DNA from 2 places in the Streptomyces sp. bgisy027 genome. Region 2 is predicted to be linked to the other one. Evidence: riboswitches for the same ligand, from Rfam matches in the RefSeq annotation. Region 2 holds a riboswitch; the other holds the start of a gene.
What was found. Region 2 has a riboswitch for cobalamin ahead of cobT (nicotinate-nucleotide--dimethylbenzimidazole phosphoribosyltransferase). Riboswitches for the same ligand answer to the same signal wherever they lie in the genome.
Positions count from the first base shown of each region.

Region 1: it holds a riboswitch for cobalamin, as region 2 does, so the genes downstream of both, AC3ETA_RS08510 (energy-coupling factor ABC transporter permease) here and cobT (nicotinate-nucleotide--dimethylbenzimidazole phosphoribosyltransferase) in region 2, are expected to answer to the same signal.

Region 1 is NZ_JBYIVZ010000006.1:121,410-128,475, forward strand. Features, by position in the region: gene AC3ETA_RS08495 (prolyl oligopeptidase family serine peptidase) at 1-1,030, opposite strand, end outside; gene AC3ETA_RS08500 (M20/M25/M40 family metallo-hydrolase) at 1,036-2,340, opposite strand; gene AC3ETA_RS08505 (M55 family metallopeptidase) at 2,333-3,166, opposite strand; cobalamin riboswitch at 3,245-3,372, shown strand; gene AC3ETA_RS08510 (energy-coupling factor ABC transporter permease) at 3,659-4,360, shown strand; gene AC3ETA_RS08515 (energy-coupling factor ABC transporter substrate-binding protein) at 4,357-4,725, shown strand; gene cbiQ (cobalt ECF transporter T component CbiQ) at 4,729-5,478, shown strand; gene AC3ETA_RS08525 (energy-coupling factor ABC transporter ATP-binding protein) at 5,615-6,478, shown strand; gene AC3ETA_RS08530 (APC family permease) at 6,592-7,066, shown strand, end outside.
Region 2 is NZ_JBYIVZ010000069.1:29,639-36,704, reverse strand. Features, by position in the region: gene AC3ETA_RS42565 (phytanoyl-CoA dioxygenase family protein) at 48-935, opposite strand; gene AC3ETA_RS42560 (aldo/keto reductase) at 1,059-2,003, opposite strand; gene AC3ETA_RS42555 (amidohydrolase family protein) at 2,381-3,769, shown strand; gene cobT (nicotinate-nucleotide--dimethylbenzimidazole phosphoribosyltransferase) at 4,077-5,231, opposite strand; cobalamin riboswitch at 5,321-5,502, opposite strand; gene AC3ETA_RS42545 (SpoIIE family protein phosphatase) at 5,576-7,066, opposite strand, start outside.

The DNA of each region.
Region 1 (7,066 bases), on a different contig from region 2:
CGGCGACGACCCGCTCGCCGTACGCCGCGAGCGTGGGCGCGAACTCGGTCCAGGGGCCGGCCGCGTCGACGATCTCGCCGGTCTCCGGGTCGAGCACCCCGAGGGCCGTCGCGCCACGGCCGTGCACGACCGCGACGAGCCCGCTCGACAGGGGCGCGAACCAGCTCAGGCCGAGCTGCCACAGCGGCCCGCCGAACTCCTCCTCGCGGGGGCACAGCGGCACGCCGTCGCGGTAGAGGTTCCACCAGCCGCTGCGGTCGCTGACGTACAGCAGCCGGCCGTCGGGCGACCAGTCGGCCTGGGCGATCGACTCCTCCAGGCCGCCGGCGACGGTCCGCGGGCTGCCGAGGGTGCCGTCCGTCGCGACGTCGGCGACGAGCAGTTCGGTGCCGTCCCACGGCATGTGCGGATGGTCCCAGGTGAGCCACGCGGCCTGCCGCCCGTCGGGCGAGATCCGCGCGCCGGTGAGGAAGCGGCGTCCGTCGTCGGTCAGTTCGCGTACGGCGCCGCGGTCCCCGGCCGCCGAGCCGTCCAGCGGTACGGCGGCCAGGACGCGCCGCACGTCGGTGGGTCCGGAGCCGGTGAACTCCTCCAGCACGCACCACACCTCGCCGAGGTCGAGCCGCAGCCGCGGCTCCACCCAGCGCAGTCCGCCGCCCACCTCGGAGACGGGGGTGAGCGGACGCGGCTCGCCGCCCTCCTCGTAGCGGTAGAGCCGCTGGTCGGCGAAGTCGACGAAGACGACGAGCGGCCGGCCGTCGGCGACGGCACCGGCCCACGGCTGCCCGCCGTACTCGATGACCCGGCTGCGCACGTTCCACGGGGCGGGCAGCACCGACTCCTCGCCGCCGTCGGCGCGGCGCCGTACCAGGGTGTACCGGCCGCCCTCGGTGGGCCGGGCCTCGGTCCACCAGGCCTCGTCCCCCACGAAGCCCACGAAGTCGGGCCGCCCCTCGTGCGCCGCGGCGACGGCCGCGTCGATGGGCGAGGGCCAGGAACCGTACGCCAGCGTCCGCACTGTCTCCCCCAACTCCACTAGGCCGTACGCAGAAAACGGTCGAGCACGCGGACGCCGAAGTGCAGTGCCTCGATGGGCACCCGCTCGTCGACGCCGTGGAACATGGCCCCGTAGTCGTAGCCCTCCGGCAGCTTCAGCGGTGAGAAGCCGTAGCCGGTGATGCCGAGCCGTGAGAACTGCTTGGCGTCGGTCCCGCCGGGCATGCAGTACGGCACGACGTGCCCCTCGGGTGCGAACTCCTCGACGGCCGCGCGCATCCGGGCGTACGTCGGGGAGTCCACGGGTGACTGGAGGGCCACCTCGTGATGGTGGAACTCCCAGTTCACGTCAGGTCCGGTGAGCTGGTCAAGGGTGGCGCGGAACTCGTCCTCGTGACCCGGGAGATATCGGCCGTCGACATGGGCGACGGCCTCCCCGGGGATGACGTTGACCTTGTAACCGGCCTCCAGCATGGTCGGGTTGGCGCTGTTGCGGACGGTCGCCTCGACCAGCCGGGCGGCCGGTCCGAGCTTGTGGAGCAGGCCGTCCACGTCGTCCAGGTCGGCGTCGAGGCCGTAGAGCGCGGCGAGTTCGGTGAGGGCGGCGCGCACGGTCGGGGTGAGCCTGAGCGGCCACTCGTGGGCGCCGATGCGGGTGACGGCCGCGGCGAGGCGGGTGACCGCGTTCTCCCGGTTGGGGCGCGAGCCGTGCGCGGCGCGCCCGTGGGCGGTGAGCTTGACCCAGCCGGTGCCGCGCTCGCCGGCGGCGAGGGGGTAGAGCTGCCGGCCGCTGCCGTCGTGGAAGGTGAAGGCGCCGGACTCGCCGATGCCTTCGGTGCAGCCCTCGAACAGCGCGGCGTGCCGGTCGGCGAGGAACCCGGAGCCGTCCTCGGCGCTGGCCTCCTCGTCGGCGGTGAACGCGATCACGACGTCCCGGCGGGGCCGTACGCCCTCGCGGGCCCAGGACCGCACGACGGCGAGGATCATCGCGTCCATGTTCTTCATGTCGACCGCGCCCCGGCCCCACACGACGCCGTCGCGGATCTCCCCGGAGAAGGGGTGCACGCTCCATTCGCCGGCCTGCGCGGGCACCACGTCCAGGTGACCGTGCACGAGGAGCGCGTCCGCCGACGGATCGGTGCCCTCGATGCGGGCGACCACGTTCGTCCGGCCCTTCGTGCGCTCCAGCAGGGCGGGGTCCAGGCCTGCCTCGGCCAGCCGGGCGGCCGCGTACTCGGCGGCGGGGCGCTCCCGGCAGTCGCCGCCGCCGCGGTTGGTCGTGTCGATGCGGATGAGGTCCGAGGTGAACGTGACGACTTCGTCCAGTGCCTGCCCGTCAGCCATACTGCTCCTCCACCGAGGCCGAGGCGATCGTGGTGACCGCCTTGAAGGTACGGATTCCCTCGTACATTCGCTCGCTGGTGTACGCCACCTTGCGCTCGCCGATACGTTCGACGCCGGGAACGACGGTGACGGCCATCGCGAGGTGTTCTGCGTCGAACTCGACGGCGACGGTGAACGGCCCGCCGCGCACCGGCTCGTGACGGACCGCCAGCCCGGCCGCCTCCTTGGCCGCGGCACGGATGTCGGCGGCCGTCCTGGCCGGCGTACGGCACACCGCCGCGTACCGCGAGACGTGGTCCTTGACGGCGACCTTCAGCGCCCCGGGCGCGTAGCCGAGCGCGTCCTCGCAGGCCAGGTCGTCGCCGGTGACGAGCACCACGGGGACGCCGTACTCGGCGACGACGTGCGCGTTCAGCAGGCCCTCGCTGGCCCGGACGTCGTTGAGCCAGACGCCTGTGATCTGGTTCGCGAGGTAGGTGTGGGCCAGAACACCCTCCATGCCGGCGCCGGCGTGGTAGCCGACGAAGGCGATGCCGTCCACGTCGCCGTGCTGCACACCCTCGACCATGGACAGCGTCTTGTGCCGGCCGGTGAGCATCTCGGCCCGCTCGTCGAGCCGTTCGAGCAGCAGATTGCGCATGGACCAGTGCGCCTCGTTGATGAGGACGGCGTCGGCGCCGCCGTCCAGGAATCCCAGCACGGCGGCGTCCACGTCGGAGGTGAACATCGCCCGGCAGCGCTCCCACTGGGGAGTCCCCGGGAGCACGTCGGCCGGCCAGGTCACACCGGTGGCGCCCTCCATGTCGGCGCTGATGAGGATCTTCATGCTCGATCACGTTACGCGCCCGGAAGGGAACCCGCCACGAAGCGGACGAACGCCGCTTTCACACCTTTGGGGTGTGCTTGTCAGCCACCCGCCACGGGCACTACTGTCACCACGCCTTGGTGAACGGGAAATCCGGTGTGATGCCGGTGCGGCCCTCGCCACTGTGAATCGGGAAGTCCGGCTCCTGCCCTCGCGGGCAAGCCACTGGGTCCTAGGGCCCTGGCGCCACATTCCCGTCTGCCGCGCGACGCCTGGCACGCACGCTCGCCGCGTTGCCGAAGCGCCCACGTGGCTCCGCCACGAGGGCGCTCCGGCGCCTTGCGATCGCACGCGCCAGACGCCGCGCGGCCCGCCCTTCGGGCGGACGACGGGAATGTGACGCCAGGGCCCTAGACCCGGGAAGGCGGAGCACGGGCGGTGTCACCCGTCAGCCAGGAGACCGGCCAAGGCACGTCAACCATCCACGAGGTGCTGGAGAGGGTCTGCTGAGCCATGCACATAGCCGAGGGTTTTCTGCCCCCGGCGCACGCGGTCGCCTGGGGCGTCGCGTCCGCGCCGTTCGTCGTACACGGAGTACGGTCACTCACCCGTGAGGTCCGGGAGCATCCGGAGAGCACGCTGCTGCTCGGCGCCTCCGGGGCCTTCACCTTCGTCCTGTCCGCGCTGAAGCTGCCGTCGGTGACCGGCAGCTGCTCCCATCCCACCGGCACGGGCCTGGGCGCCATCCTGTTCCGGCCGCCGATCATGGCGGTCCTGGGCACCATCACGCTGCTCTTCCAGGCGCTGCTGCTCGCGCACGGCGGCCTGACCACGCTCGGCGCCAACGTCTTCTCGATGGCGATCGTCGGGCCCTGGGCCGGCTACGCGATCTACAGGCTGCTGCGGCGCTACGATGTGCCGCTGATGGTCGCCGTGTTCTCCGGCGCGTTCGTCGCGGACCTGTCCACCTACTGCGTGACCAGCGTCCAGCTGGCGCTCGCGTTCCCCGACCCGGGCAGCGGATTCCTGGGCGCGCTCGGCAAGTTCGGCTCCATCTTCGCCGTCACCCAGATCCCGCTGGCGGTGAGCGAGGGCCTGCTGACGGTGCTCGTGATGCGGCTGCTGGTGCAGTCCAGCAAGGGCGAACTGACCCGGCTGGGCGTGCTCCTGGCCAAGAAGCAGTCCCGCAGCGAGACCGAGGCGGTGGCCCGATGAGCAGGAACACCAAGATCAACGTCCTGCTGCTGCTCGTGGTGGCCGCGCTCGCCGTGCTGCCGCTGACGCTCGGCCTGGGCGACCACAAGGAGGAGCCGTTCACCGGCGCCGACGGCGAGGCGGAGACGGCGATCACCGAGATCGAGCCGGACTACGAGCCGTGGTTCTCGCCGCTGTACGAGCCTCCGTCCGGCGAGATCGAATCGGCCCTGTTCTCCCTCCAGGCGGCGCTGGGTGCCGGTGTCCTCGCCTACTACTTCGGACTGCACCGCGGACGCAGGCAGGGTGAGCAGCGGGCCCTGCAGCGGGTCACCGAGGACGCCGCGGCCCGTGGCGCCGAGGAGCCGAAGGCCGACAGGGTCTGACGGATGCTGCCGATCGACGCGGCGGCGCACGGCAGTCGCTGGCGCCGCCGTCATCCCGTGGACAAGGCCGTGCTCGGGCTCGGTCTCACCGTGCTCGCGATCTCCCTGCCGCCCTGGCCGGGTGCCGCGCTGGTCCTGGTCACCGCGCTGACCGTGCTGCTGGGCCCGGCGGGCGTGCCCGGACGGCGGCTGTGGCGGGCGTACCGCGTGCCGCTCGGTTTCTGTGTGACCGGCGCGGCCACGCTGCTGGTCCAGGTCGGCGGGGGGCAGGGCTTCGTGTCCCTCGCCGCCGACGGGCCGCTGCGCGCCGGTGAACTGCTGCTGCGCACCTCGGCGGCCTCGCTCGGGGTGCTGCTGTTCGCGTTCACCACGCCGATGTCGGACCTGCTGCCCCGGCTGGTGCAGGCCGGCGTGCCCGCGCCCGTCGTGGACGTCGCGCTGGTGACGTACCGCATGAGCTTCCTGCTGCTCGACTCGGTGCGCCGGGTGCGGGACGCGCAGGCCGCCCGGCTCGGGCACACCACCCGCGCCGCGACCTGGCGTTCGCTGGCCGGGCTCGGCGCGACCGCCTTCGTGCGCTCCTTCGAGCGGGCCACCCGGCTCCAGGCCGGGCTCGCCGGGCGCGGCTACGACGGCACCTTGCGCGTCCTGGTCCCCGAGGCGAAGGTCTCCGTCCGTTTCACGGCCGCGAGTTGCGTCCTGCTCGCAGCGCTGGCCGTCGTCACCCTCGTACTGGAAAGGGCCCTGCCATGAGCGAGCCCACCGCCCTCGTCACCGCCCGGGACACGACCGACCCCCACCAGAGCGGCCCCATCGCACGCACGGCCACAAGCCACTCCCCACTCACGACACCCGCCACCCCCACCCCCGCACCGAAAAAGGCCCAGCCATGAGCGAGCCCACCGCCCTCGTCACCCTGCGGGGCGCCTCCTACGCCTACGAGGACGGCCCCGTCGTGCTCAGCGGCCTCGACTTCGACGTCCGCGAGGGGCGGGCGCTGGCGCTGCTGGGGCGCAACGGCAGCGGCAAGACCACGCTGATGCGGCTGCTCAGCGGTGGACTGAAGCCGCACGACGGCCGGTTGGCGGTCGAGGGGACGCCGGTCACGTACGACCGCAAGGGACTGACCCGGCTGCGGACGACCGTGCAGCTGGTGGTGCAGGACCCCGACGACCAGCTGTTCGCCGCGTCCGTCGCGCAGGACGTCTCCTTCGGCCCGCTCAACCTCGGTCTGCCGGACGCCGAGGTGCGGGCGCGGGTCGACGAGGCGCTGGCCGCCCTCGACATCACCCGGCTGGCCGACCGCCCCACGCATCTGCTGTCGTACGGGCAGCGCAAGCGCACGGCCATCGCCGGGGCCGTCGCGATGCGGCCGCGTGTGCTGATCCTCGACGAGCCGACCGCCGGGCTCGACCCCGACGGCCAGGAGCGGCTGCTCACCACCCTCGACGGGCTGCGTGCGAGCGGCACCACGGTCCTCATGGCCACCCATGACGTCGACCTCGCGCTGCGCTGGGCCGACGACGCGGCGCTGCTGACCCCGTCCGGTGTCCGCACCGGTCCCGCGGACACGATGCTGGCCCGCACCGAACTCCTGCGGGAGGCCGGCCTGCGGCTGCCCTGGGGCATCGCGGCGGCCGGGCTGCTGAGGGCGCACGGCCTGCTGGCCGACTCGGCACCGGGTCCGCGCGACGCGGACGAACTGGCCGCCCTGGCGGCGCCCGCCACCCCCACGATCACGGCCGACGGCTGAGGTTCCCGGGCGTTGGGCACACGGGTGATACATCCCGCGACCGGCCGCCAGAGCCCCGGCTGACGCCGCGGTTGCCTGTTTCATGAGGTCACGCACGACCGAAGTGAGGCAGCATGGCCGAGGCCACCGAGGACACCAGCCCGCCCGAAGGACTGAAAGCCGACGCGATCGGGTTCGTCGACGCCCTCGTCATCGGGCTCAACGCCACCTCGCCCGCGTACTCGCTGGCCGCGGCGATCGGCCCGGTCGTGGCCCTCGTGGGTGTGTACGCCCCCGGCGTCATGCTCGCGTCGTTCGTCCCGATGCTGATGATCGCTTCGGCGTTCTACTACCTCAACCGGGTGGACCAAGACTGCGGGACGACCTTCTCCTGGGTCACCCGGGCGATGGGCCCGTGGGCCGGCTGGCTCGGCGGCTGGGCCATCACGATGACCGGCGTCCTGGTGATCGGCTCGCTGGCGGACGTCGCGGTGACGTTCGCGCTGATGGCCTTCGGCCTCGACAGCTGGGTCGGCAACGAGTTCGTGCGCCAGACGCTGACGGTGCTGGTCATCCTCGGCATGACGGCCCTGTGCGTGATCGGCACGG
Region 2 (7,066 bases):
GGCGATCCGCCGCCGTCTCTCCGGTCGGGCAGCACGGGGGACGGCACTCAGGCCGAGCCGTCGAGCAGGCGCTTGGGGTGCATGCCGTCGACCATCCCGAGGAAGGGCGGATGGATGCTGTAGCCGAGCATCCGGCGGATGTCCTCGGACACCACTCGGGCCGTCTCCCGGGCGGTGGACAGGCTGAACGCCTCCTGCGGCCTCAGCCATGGTTCGCAGTACTGGGCCGTGACGGCCAGCCGGGCGCGGTCGGAGGCGTTGGCGCCGCCACCGTGCCACAGAGTGCCGACGAAGAAGACGCACGAGCCCGGAGGCATGACGGCCTTCACGCGGGCGTCGTCGTCCGCCGGCCGACGCTCGCCCCAGCGCTGGCTCCCCGGCAGGACCACGGTGGCGCCGTTGTCCTCGGTGAAGGCGTCGACGGCCCACACGGTGGCCGCGCTCAGCGGCGCCCGGGGACGCGGCACGGGGTACATGCCGTCGTCGGGATGCAGCAGCTGAGGGTCCTCGCCGGGAAAAATGTTGATGACCTGGAGCTGGGACAACAGGTAGTTGGGCATCAGCAGCCGGTCCAGCAGGGCCAGCACGCGCGGGTGGTCGACCATGCGGTCACAGGCCCGGGTCCTGTCGAGCACACTGTAGAGGCGCTGGGTCAGCCGCCCCTCGAAGGTGTTGCGACCGGTCCGGTCGAGCAGGGGCGTCACGGCCGCGCGGACGTCCTCGCACTCGGCTTCGGTCAGCAGGTTGTCCAAGATGACGTATCCGTCGCGTTGCAGGGCGGCGAAGTCGGCGTCGACAACGGCTGCGGGGACTACGGCTCCCCTGCTTTCCGTGGCCTTGTGGCGTCGGGCGAGGTCGGTGTGGAGGCCGTCGAGCGAGTCGATGGTGTCCACCGGGCTGTGGCCGGGGTCCGGCAGGTCGGGCGAGTGGGACATGGCGTGGTACTCCTCGATTCCTCGACGGGTATGGCGGTGAAGGCGGCGATGGCTGTGAAGTCGGCGATGGCTGTGAAGTCGGGTCGACGACGTCAGGGGACCGCCCCGCACGTCTGATCGCTGTCATGGGGCGAGTTCGGCCAGGCGTCCGAGCTCCTTCTCTGTGAGCCGGAACGACTGCGCGCCGGCGCTCTCCTCGGCCTGCTGCGCTTTGGAGGCTCCCGGGATCGCCACCACGGTGTCGCCGTAGAAGGTGATCAGCCAGTTCAACGCCACCTGAGCGCGGGAGACGCCGTACGCATCGGCGATCCTGCCCAGCTCGCGCAGCAGCGGTCGGCTGCGTTCCAGGTCCCGGCCGCTGCCGAACATCGCCTTGCGCAACAGGGGTGCCCGGCGCAGGGCGGCGGGATCGTCGTGGAAGCGTCCGGTGAGGATGCCGGCGTGCAACGGTGAGTAGGCGATCAGCGTGATCCCCAGTTCGCGGGCGGTGTTCAGTACGCCGTTGCGTTCGATGTCGCGGTTCAGCAGGCTGATCTGCACCTGGTTGGCCGCCAGTTCGACGCCCTCGGCACGCAGGGCCGCGGCGGCGCGGGACATCTGGCGGGCGCTGAAGTTGCTCACGCCGATCGACCGGATCTTGCCGGCCCGCAGCAGCTTCGCCATCTCGCGCATCTCGCTCGCGACGGGCGAAAGACTCCAGGGCTGATGGATCTGGTAGAGGTCGACGGGGTAGCCGTGCAACGCGTCGATGCGGTCGTCGATGGTGCGCGGGATGTTCGAGGCCCGGCGGCCGAAGGGCAGCCACTTGGTGGCGACCACTGCCTCGCCGGGCCGCACACCGGCCGCACGCAGCCCGGTGGTCAGTGCCCGCTCGGACGCCCCGCGGCCGTAACCCTCAGCCGTGTCGAACCAGTTGACCCCACCTGACCACGCGGCCCGGACCACGGCTTCCGGCTCCCGCGTCGAGTACACACGCGCGGTCATGCCGCTCACGGTCATCTGCGCGCAGCCCAGGCCGATGGGGGTGATCTCGATGTCGGTCCTGCCGAGCCTGCGCTTCTCGACCATTCCGCCTCCCAGGGTTCAGCCGCAGCACCGAAAGAACCGGACAGCTGTCCACTCCCGGGGAACGATACCCGGACAGTTGTCCGGTCGGCAAGCGCGCCCCTCGGGTGCGACCCGCCACCCCCAACTCAACCCCTCGGGCTTGACCGACCACCCCCGCCTCAACCCCTCAGACATGACTGGCCGCTGCCGCCCCAACCCCTCACTCTTGCCAACCGGACAACAGTCCGGTACGTTCTCCCCGACTACCGGACGACTGTCCGCTTAGTTCATCCGTGGAGGACAGGTCAGCACACGGCGCGCCGATCGAGCGCCGCCCCCGGCGACATCCCGCCGGTCTCCCTGCCCACGACAGCCTTCCGAGACAACGGAGTTCCACCATGAATCTGCCCCGCCGAACCGTCCTGACCGGTGTGGCCGCCGCCACGGCCGCGGCCACCTTCTCCGCATCGCCGGCGACCGCGGCACCCTCAAGAAGCCGTCAGAGCGGCCCGGCGCACCTGACGAACACCCGCATCCTGCTGCGCAACGGCCATGTGATCGACACCGAGCCCGAGCCGGTCGCCCACGCCCGTACCGATGTCCTGATCGAGAGAGGGCGGATCACCGCCGTCGGCCGCAACCTCTCCGCCAACGGTGCCACCGTCATCGACGCCACCGACCGGATCGTGCTCCCGGGCTTCGTCGACACCCACCGCCACGTGTGGCTGTCGGCGCTGCGCACCTCGACCGTGGGCATGGACCTCAACGCGTACCTCGGCGTCCTGGGCCAGTACGGCCCGCGGCTGCGCCCGCAGGACATGTACAACGCGACTCTCGCCGGTCTGCTGGAGAGCCTCAACTCCGGAATCACCACCCAGCTGGACTACAACCACGGCCTGTACTCGCCCGACCATGCCGACGCGGCCCTCGACGCCATGCAGGCGGCGGGACTTCGCGCGGTGTTCGCCTACGGCGCCCCGATCGGCCCGGCCGCCGACCTCGCGGACGTCCGCAGGGTCCGCACCAAGCGCCTGTCGGACGACAAGGCGCTGGTCACCATGGCGTACGGCCCCCTCGGCCCGTCTTTCACCCCGATCGAGACGGTGATCGAGGAGTGGCGTATGACGGACGACCTCGGCCTGCCCCTGACCTTCCACGTCAGCGCAGGCCCCGTCACGCAGACACCGATCTCCGCCCTGAAGGAGCGCGGACTGCTGCGCCCGAACACGCTCTACGTGCACGGGAACTCGCTCTCCGACAGCGAGATCAAGCTGATCGGCGACTCGGGCGGCAAGGCCGCCGCCGCGCCCGGCTCCGAGGCCGGGATGCGCGTCGGCGCGCCCGTGTCGAGCCGTTACCGGCGCCTCGGTGTCACCGCCGGTCTCGGCGTGGACGCGGTGTCCACCGTCCCCGGCGACATGTTCTCCCTGATGCGGGCGGCCCTGCTGGCCAGCCAGGTCACCGACGACTCCCCGCTGACCGTCAAGGACGTCCTGCGGATGGCCACGATCGACGGCGCCGCCGCGCTGGGGCTCGACGACCGGATCGGTTCGCTGCGCCCCGGCAAGCAGGCCGACATCGCTCTGCTCCGCCTGGAGGACCTCGACATGCTCACCGCCGAACGCGACCCGATCGCGGCCGTGGTCCAGTCGGCGAACCCCCAGAACGTAGACACGGTCCTCGTCGCGGGACGGGTGATGAAGTCCGCGGGACGGCTGCTCCACGCCGACCTCGGCCGCACAGCCCGGGCGCTGCGCTCCACGGCGGCGGCGATCAGCGGCAGCTGACCTGACCGGAACGCCCGGCACCCAGGCCCTGGCCGCGGGGACCTGACGATCGGCGCCGGCACACTGGTGCTCGTCAGAACCACAGCCGGGGCCTGGGTGATTGAGGCCCAAGTACTGAAACCCGTCGCCGGTCGCCGGTCGCCGGTCGCCGGTCGCCGGTCGCCGGTCGCCGGTCGCCGGTCGCCGGGGAGTATGACGTGGTCCTGCCTACGACCCCGGGCCCGCCGGCGCCCAGCCGTCCCCTTCTCCTACCGTCGGTCCGGGCAGTCCCTGCCGCGTGCACGGGCCGGCACATCGGGCGGGCGCGTCAGGCCGGCTTTTCCGACACCCCGGCGGAGTCGAATGTGGCCATCTCCCGCAGGGCACGGACCGCCGCTTGGACGAGCGGCAGCGCCAACAGAGCGCCGGTCCCTTCGCCGAGCCTCAGCCCCAGGTCGACCAGGGGATGCAAGCGGAGATGCCGCAGGGCGATGGCGTGACCTGGCTCGACCGAGCGGTGTCCGGCCACGCAGGCGTCCAGGGCGGCGGGGGACAGCGCCGCCGCGACCAGGGCCGCCGAAGAGGCGATCACGCCGTCCAGGATCACCGGGACCCGGTGCGCGGCGGCGGCCAGGACGAACCCGGCGAGCGCGGCGTGTTCCAGGCCGCCGACCGCCGACACCACCCCGATGGGGTCCCGGGGGTCCGGCTGGTGCAGGTGGAGGGCCTCGCGCACCACCTGCGCCTTGTGCAGCCGGGTCGGCTCGTCGATGCCCGCTCCGTGACCGGTGACCTCGTCCGGGTCGGCACCGGTGAAGGCGGCGGTCAGCGCCGCGGACGCCGTGGTGTTGGCGATGCCCATGTCACCGGTGAGCAGGCAACGGCTGCCGCGCTCCACGAGTTCACCCGCGACGCCGATGCCGATCTCCATCGCCCGCACGGCTTCCCGCCTGCTCATCGCCGGGCCCAGGGTCATGTCCGCGGTCCCGCCCCGGACCCGGCGGCGCAGCAGCCCGTCCCGCACCCCCTCCCCGGCGGGCATTGGAGTCGCGACACCCACGTCCACCACGACCACCCCGGCGCCGGTCTGCGCGGCGAAGGCGTTCACGGCACCGCCGGAGGCCAGGAAGTTGTCGACCATCTGCGCCGTCACCTCCTGCGGCCAGGCGCTGACGCCCCGGGCGTGAACACCGTGGTCCGCCGCGAAGACGGCCACAGCGGCGGGTTCCGGCATCGGAGGTGGGCACACGCCGGCGAGGCCCGCCAGCTGAACGGACACGTCCTCCAGGAATCCCAGCGACCCGGGCGGCTTGGACAGGCGGTTCTGCCGGTCCCGGGCCGCCGCGAGGGCGCCGGGGTCCGCGGGGGTGATGGCGGCGAGTGTGCGGTCGAGGAGCAGGCCTTCGGCGACGGCGCCGTGGGGCAGGTGGGAGGAGTCGGCCAAAGAGGAGGAGACCGGCTCGAAGCCGGGTGCGGGCTTCACGATGGAATGCCTTCCGCTGTCGGCGGTTTTCCACGCCACCGGAGACGGACCGTGCCCGGGCGGAAGGCGCCTGGCTGCGGGACGGGCGGAATATCCTGGCTCCCGGATCTCGGTACGCGGCCGTACGGCCTGTTGTCCGACGCCTGCTCCCGGCCTTCCCAGCGGCCGGCTCACGCCGGTTGCCAGTGGCCGTACGAGTGGGAGGCGGCTCCCCGGTCACAGTGGCGGGCCCGCCCCGGAGTTGGGCTGCTGCACCCGCACCGGAGTTCCTCCGCATCCGTCCCGCGCATCGTGCCACACGCCCGCGGCCGGCGAGTAGCCGGGAACCGGTCGACGGCCAGACCCTAGATCTCCGCCGTGTCCCAGACCCCGGCAAAGTCGAGCCCCGCCCCCGACCCGGCACCGATCGTCTGCTCGGCCCAGATGGTCTTGCCGGTGCGGTGGTACCGGCTGCCCCAGCGTCGGGCGAGTTGGGCCACCAGGAACAGGCCTCGCCCTCCCTCGTCACCGGCGCGCGCCCGGATCAGCCGTGGCTGGGTGTTGCTGGCGTCGGTGACCTCGCACACCAGGGTTCTGTCGTCGTGGAAGAGGCGCAGCCCCACGGTGCCGCCCGCGTAGCGCATCGCGTTGGTGACCAGTTCACTGACGATCAGTTCGGTGGTGAAGGCGAGGTCGTCCAGTCCCCAGTCGGCGAGTCGCCGGGCGACGGACTTCCGTGCGTCGGCCACCCGGGACGTGTCGTCGGGGAACTGCCAGGCCGCGGTGTCGGCGGCCGGAATCACGTGGGTACGGGCCAGAAGAAGCGCCATGTCGTCGCGGGGCGGTCCTTCGGACACCGCGGACACCACGTCGTGGGCGATGTCCTCCAGTGCCCGTGCGGCGCCACAGAGGGTCGATAGCGAGCCGAGGAGGTCCCTGGTGCCCTCGTCGAGGTCCTTCGAGGTTCGTTCCACGAGGCCGTCGGTGTAGAGGGCGAGGATGCTGCCGGGCTCGACGTGGACCGTGGTGACCTCGAAGGGCATGCCGCCCACGCCGAGCGGCGGACCGGGGTGGACCTCGATCGTTCGGACCGTCCCGTCGGGCGCGATCACCGCGGGCGGCGGATGCCCGGCGTCGGCGAGCGCACAGGTGCCGGCGATCGGGTCGTAGAGCGCGTACAAGCAGGTTGCGCCGATCGTGTCCCGGTCCTCCGGAGCGGCTTCGTCGGCGAGTTGCTGGACGAGGTCGTCCAGGTGGATGAGGAGTTCCCCGGGTTCCAGTTCCAGCTCGGCAAGGGTTCGGATCGCGGTCCGCAGGCGCCCCATCGTGGCCGCCGCGTGCAGGCCGTGGCCTACGACGTCGCCCACGACGAAGGCGACCCGCAGCGACGACAGGGGGATGACGTCGAACCAGTCGCCGCTGATGTCCGCCCCGCCCCCGGCGGGCACGTAGCGGCCGGCCGACTCGGCCGCCGTGGACTGCGTGGTCGCGCGGGGCAACAGGCGCTGTTGCAACTCGACCGCGGCCCGATGTTCCCTCGTGTACCGGCGCGCGTTGTCCACGCTGAGCGCCGCGCGCGAGGCGATGTCGAACAGGAGATCGGCGTCCTCCTGCTGGAACCCCTCTGCCCGTTCGGTCCGCCAGGCCGAGACGAAGCCCAGCAGCAGACCGCGGGCGAACAGCGGCGAGATGACCAGCGAATGCCCTTTCTCGGGCAGCAGGGCGCGGATCACCTCCGGGTCCGCGAGCTGGTCCTCCAACTCCTGCCGTGAGGTCTTCAGGATGGTGTCGCCGTGCAGTGCCGCCCGCCGCGCCTGCGGCACGTCCGGGAGCGGCGGCATGACGTCGCCCACCTG